Regions from separate parts of the Blautia argi genome, predicted to be linked through region 2. Evidence: predicted binding sites of a transcription regulator. Region 2 holds the regulator's gene; the other holds the start of a gene.
The links. Region 2 encodes Rex, which represses fermentation and respiration genes when NADH is low (regulators of the CRP and FNR family bind a similar motif). Its sites were predicted from a motif close to ATTGTTAANTANTTAACAAT; they were not measured.
Positions count from the first base shown of each region.

Region 1: rsxC (electron transport complex subunit RsxC) is a predicted target of Rex. The motif match lies at 1,189-1,208, and genes of this name have one in related genera.

Region 1 covers NZ_CP030280.1:811,529-814,715, forward strand. The annotation lists gene DQQ01_RS04065 (glycerate kinase family protein) at 1-1,122, shown strand, start outside; gene rsxC (electron transport complex subunit RsxC) at 1,235-2,614, shown strand; gene DQQ01_RS04075 (RnfABCDGE type electron transport complex subunit D) at 2,611-3,187, shown strand, end outside.
Region 2 covers NZ_CP030280.1:1,929,480-1,932,666, reverse strand. The annotation lists gene abc-f (ribosomal protection-like ABC-F family protein) at 1-1,563, opposite strand, end outside; gene DQQ01_RS09435 (redox-sensing transcriptional repressor Rex) at 1,730-2,377, shown strand; gene DQQ01_RS09430 (NAD(P)H-hydrate dehydratase) at 2,441-3,187, shown strand, end outside.

The DNA.
Region 1 (3,187 bases), 1.1 Mb from region 2:
GATTCCTTTAAGGGAACCCTTTCCTCAGAGCAGCAGATTGCCCTTTTAAAACAGGCAGCAGAAGAAATATTCCCGGGAGCAGAAACCGTAGGAGTCCCTATCGCAGATGGAGGCGAGGGAACCATAAGAGCAGTATACGGCACAGCCGGGGGACGGTTGAAATGTTGTCAGGTCACAGATCCTCTAGGGGAAACCATTGAGGCAGAATATCTGATTTTAGACAATGATTCAGTTCTCATTGAAATGGCGCAGGCGTCAGGAATCACCCTGATTCCCTATAAAAGCGGAAACGCAGGGAAAACCACTTCCTACGGAACAGGAGAGCTGATAAAAGATGCCCTGAAGAACGGTTATCAAAACATTACGGTTTCCATTGGCGGAAGCGCCACAAACGATGGCGGCGCAGGTATGCTGGCTGCCCTTGGGGTGAAGTTTTATGACAGAAACGGTAAGAGCTTCATTCCGGTAGGGGAAACCTTACAGGAGATAGAAAGAATAGACAGCAGCAATCTGATGTCAGAAGTGAAAAAGACTTCTTTTTGTGTCATGTGTGATGTGACAAACCCCCTTTTGGGAAGTCGGGGAGCAACATATGTCTTCGGACCGCAAAAAGGGGCGGACGAAAAGCAGTTGGAACGTCTGGAAACAGGAATGCGGCATTATGCTGCGCTCATAGAGAAAATCTGCGGTTATGAGGTGTCCAAATGCAGCGGTGCAGGTGCGGCAGGCGGCATGGGCGCCGCTTTACTGGCGTTCTGCAATGCCCGGCTGCAGTCAGGAATCCGGACGATACTGAAAATGGTGGATTTTGAAGCCATAATTGCAGATGCAGATTTGATTCTTACAGGAGAAGGGCGGATTGACGGACAGTCTGCCTGTGGAAAGGTACTGGACGGCATCGGATTTTATGCAAAGAAACAGAACCTGCCTGTGCTGGCTCTTGCCGGTTCCATGGGAGAGGGAGCAGAAACTGTTTACGCATGTGGAATTGACAGTATTATGACAACACAGAACAGACCTATGGAGCTGGAAGAGGCGTTGGAACAGGCAGAAGACCTGTATAGGGACGCCGCAAAGCGCATGTTTCGTATTCTGAGAGCCGGAATTGCTGTAAAGAAGTAAAAAATACAGAAAATGGATAGAAAAATAATCTTGCCAAAATCTCTCCGATATGTTATCTTATGAAGGCATGTCAATTATTTAACGAATGAAAGTGACTGGAGGAAGACAGAACATGTGGAAGAAGAAGAAAAGCGGATTCCCCGGAGGAATCCACCCCACAGACGGTTATGACAAAGCCATGACCATGCATCTGCCTGTCCGTGAATACTGGCCTGAAACAGTAACCATTCTGGCAGAACAGTCCTTTGGAGGCAAATGCTCTCTTTTGGTAAAGCCGGGAGATAAGGTCACCGCAGGAAGTCAGATTGGAAAGCCGGAGGCATTTATGGCAGCGCCTCTTCATGCAAGCGTAAGCGGAGAGGTACTGGAAGTAAAAGAGGTGTGCCAGCAAAATCGTATGGTTTTGGGGTGCATTGTGAAACGTGAAGGGGAAATGGAGAGAAAACCCCAGGCATATGAGTCAGAGATGGTAAGTCCGGAGAAGTATTCCAGAGAAGAGATTCTGGCAGGTGTCCGGGACGGCGGTCTTACCGGTATGGGCGGCGCAGGATTTCCCACTCATAAAAAATATGAAACAGACAAGCCCATTGACAGCCTTTTGATTAACGGCGCAGAGTGTGAACCTTTTCTCACCTGTGATTACCGCTTAATGTTAGAGCAGGGATACGGAATTTTAAATGGAATCTGTCTGCTTTTAAAGGCATCAGGAGCAAAGAAAGCCTATCTTTGTATTGAAGATAATAAACCGGAGGCTATCAGCAGTCTTCGGAAGATTTTGGAGGCTGCACGACAGGACGGAAAAATAAAAGAAGTCCGGAATCTGGAGATTGTAGAATTACCTGCAAAATATCCTCAGGGTGGGGAACGGCAGCTTATCCAGGCTGTTTTGGGAAAAGAAGTACCTCAGGGCGGACTTCCGGCTGATGTAGGCGTGATTGTTTCCAATGTGGGAACTGCAAAGGCAGCCGCAGATATGGTTTTAGGAGGAATTCCTCTGATTCGCAGGACTGTTACAGTGACAGGCTGTGTAAAGGAGCCGGGCAATTATCTGGTACCTGTGGGCACTTCAGTAAAGGAATTAGTGGAACTTTGCGGTGGCGTTACAGTAAAAGAAAACCGGATTATTGCCGGCGGACCCATGACAGGGCCTTGTGTGGCTTCTGACTGGAATGGGGAAGAAGAACTTTTCTATGTGACAAAAAATACTTCCGGTATTCTGGTATTGCCTGACAGACAGGAAGAGGAGCAGCCTTGTATCCGCTGCTCAGGCTGCGCGAATGTATGTCCGGCAGGGTTGGTTCCTTATCAGATTGAATATGCCTTTTTGGAAGAAGATTATGATTTGTGCGAACAGCTTCACGCCAGCGAATGTATTGCCTGTGGCTGTTGCTCTTACACCTGTCCGGCAAAAAGAGAACTTTCTGTACGGACCAGAATGGCAAGAGATATGGTGAAACAGAGAATGCGGGAAAGGGCGGTGAAGAAAGCATGAGTCAGACAAGAGTGATAAACGGACCTCATATCCGTACAGAGCGGACTACCAGAAATGTTATGATGAATGTGTCAATTTCTCTGGTTCCGGCGCTTCTTGGCGCGATTTACTTTTTTGGGATCAGAGCTTTATATTTGGCAGGGCTTTCCATTACCGTGTGTGTTCTTACAGAGTTTTTCTGGCAGAAATTAACGAAAAAACAGGTAACAGCAGGAGATTTCAGCGCTGTGGTTACCGGACTTTTACTGGTATTGAACATGCCGGTTACGGTTCCTGTTTGGACGCTTGTGGCAGCAGATGTATTCAGTATTCTGGTTGTAAAGCAGATGTTTGGAGGAATCGGAAATAACTTTGTCAATCCGGCATTAATGGGAAGACTTTTAACCATGGTTGCCTGGCCGGGTGCGGTTATGCAGTATGTTGCCCCAAGAACCTTAGAAACAGACGCCGTATCTGCGGCTACGGTTTTAGGCGCGGTAAAAACAGGAGGAGAGCAGAGCTACAGCTATCTGCAGATGTTCCTGGGAGAAACGCCGGGAGCTATGGGAGAAACCAGTAAACTATTGTTATTGG
Region 2 (3,187 bases):
GTTTACCAGCTTGTGATTGGTCAGATCCAGAATTCTGGTGGCTGTTTTATTGATAAAATAACGATCATGGGACACATAAAGCACGGTTCCCTCGTAGTTATTTAAGGCCTCCTCCAGGATTTCCTTGGAAGTGATATCCAGGTGGTTGGTAGGCTCATCAAGAATCAGGAAATTCGCCTGGGACAGCATAAGTTTTGCCAGGGAAACACGTCCTCGTTCTCCACCGCTCAATGCAGAAATAGGTTTAAACACATCATCTCCGGTAAAGAGAAAGGCTGCCAGCAGGTTGCGGATTTCCGTATTGGTAAGTTTGGGATAAGCATCGGAGATTTCTTCAAAAATCGTTTTTTCCATGTGTAACACATGGTGTTCCTGGTCATAATAACCGATATGTACCTTGCTTCCCAGTCGGAAGCTGCCACTGTCAGCCGGAATTACCTGATTTAAAATTTTTAAGATCGTAGTTTTTCCGGTACCGTTGTTTCCGATAATGGCAACCCGTTCTCCACGCTTTATCTGAAAGTTCAAATCTTCAAACAAAGGAAGAGAAGGGAAGGATTTGCTGAGATGTTCTACCTCCAGCACATCGTTGCCGCTTATGATTCGTGGCTTTAAAGTGATACGCATGGAATCGTCCACTTCTGCGGGCTTTTCCAGCACCTCTATTTTTTCCAGCATTTTTTCCCGGCTTTCTGCCCTGCGTATGGATTTTTCCCTGTTAAAGGATTTTAGTTTTGCAATGACTTCTTCCTGATGTTTGATTTCCTGTTGCTGGTTTATATATGCCTGGTAGGCAGCCCGGCGGAGCATAGCTTTCTTTTCGCTATAGGCGCTATAGTTTCCTGTAAAGGAGGTTACTTTTGTGTTGTCAATTTCCACGATTTTTGTGGCAACCTTATCCAGAAAATACCGGTCATGGGATACAATAAATACAGCTCCCGGATAGTTTAAAAGATAGGTTTCCAGCCAGGCAATGGAATCCATATCCAGGTGGTTGGTAGGCTCGTCCAAAAGAATGATGTCCGGCTTTGACAGAAGCAGACGTCCCAGCGCCACGCGGGTTTTCTGTCCTCCGGAAAGGGTGGAAAGCATTTTGTCGAAATCTCCTTCTGCAAAACCAAGACCTTTTAATACCCCGGTCAGCTCACTTTTATAGGCATAGCCATTTTCCAGCTCAAATTCGTGGGTCAGTCTGGAATAGGTTTCCATAATTTTATTCAGTTCTACTTCTGTGGCATGCTTCATCTCTTTTTCTAACTGGCGCATACGCACTTCCATATCAAGAATGTGCTGCTTAACCTTCAAAAGAGAATCGTAGATGGATAAATCCCCGTCCATTTCCTGATGCTGCGCCAGATAGCCCATGGTTTTTCCTTTCGCTAAAATTACCTGACCGCCATCTGCCGCAAGTTCGCCTGCAATGATTTTAAAAAGTGTAGATTTTCCTGCACCGTTAATGCCTACCAAAGCTGCCTTTTCTCTTTCTTCAATGTGAAAGCTGGCGTCAGAAAGCAGGGTGACGCCGTCAAAGGACTTTTCTATATTTTGACATGCAAGTATCATGGTTCTAATCTCCTTTAAAACTCCGTACAGCCTGAAAAGCTGTCCTATTTATTATAGCGGAAAATTCTTATTTGACAACACAGAAAAAGAAAATTAATTGACTTTAATTTAACAATCCATTATAATGAAACGTAGAAATGTGTATTTTAAATACAGGAGGGTCGTCATGGAGGAAAAGTGCATTTCAAAGGCAGTGATCAAAAGGCTACCCCGATATTACAGATATTTAGGTGAACTTATAGAAGAAGGCGTAGAGCGAATATCCTCCAATGAGCTAAGTGAAAAGATGCGGGTAACTGCATCTCAGATTCGTCAGGATTTGAATAATTTTGGCGGCTTCGGGCAGCAGGGATATGGTTATAATGTTCCGTATCTGTATGAGGAAATCGGGAAAATTTTAGGACTTGATAAAACACATCACATGATTATTGTAGGTGCAGGTAATCTGGGACAGGCACTTGCCAATTATGTGAAGTTTGAAAAAAGAGGCTTCAAGATTGTAGGAATTTTTGATGTGAATCCAGTGCTGAAGGGGATTTCTATCAGAGGAAACGAGATTCGTATGATGGACGAGCTTCCTCAGTTTTTAAAGGAGCAGGACGTGGAAATTGCCACCTTGACCCTGCCGAAAAATAATGCGGCAGAAACAGCAGATCTGTTGGTAAAGAACGGCATTCGTGCTATTTGGAATTTTGCGCATCTGGATTTGGACGTGCCGAAGGATGTGATTGTGGAAAATGTACATCTTTCCGAGAGCCTGATGCGTTTGTCCTATAATTTGAATTGCTATGAAAACGAACATGAGAAGAAATAAACATGCGGGAAGGGGCTGTTGCGGCAGCTCCCTTTTCGCTTTCCCGGAAAAGGCGGTGAAAAAATGGAACAGATTGTAACCGGAGAGCAGATGAAGGCGTTGGACGTTTATACCATAGAGCAGATGCAAATGCCGTCCCTGGTGCTGATGGAACGGGCTGGTCTGCAGGTCTTTTGGAGCATGCAAAAAGAAGGGCTGCCACTTTCTAAAGTGCTGGTTTTATGTGGCAGCGGAAATAATGGAGCAGACGGCGTGGTCATAGCCAGGCTTCTGACCCTGGGGGGATATCAGACAGATGTCTGTATTTTGGGAAAGCCGGAACATTTTACAAAAGAAATGGAAAAACAGATAGAAATTGGCAGAAATTATGGGATTTCCTTTGTCAAGACTTTCTGTGTCCATGAATATACTACTATCGTAGACGCCCTGTTTGGCGTGGGACTTTCCAGAGAGATAAAAGGAACTTACAGAGAAACCATAGAAAGTCTGGAACATTTTCAGGGGAAAATTGTAGCAGTGGATATTCCTTCCGGTATCCATGCTGGGACAGGGGCAGTTTTGGGTTGTGCCGTAAGGGCAGATCTTACCGTTACCTTTGGGTACAAAAAGGCAGGGCTTTGTCTGTATCCCGGTGCAGCTTATGCAGGAAAGCTTATAAGTGCAGATGTGGGGATTTTAATGCCCCCCTCCTTTGGAAGCGGACTTTTTGCCTGTACCAGGGAAGAACTGAAGACGCTTGTAAGAAAGCCGGACGGGAATAAGGGCAGCTTTGGAAAGGTTTTTCTGGTAGCAGGAAGCAGGGAAATCTTC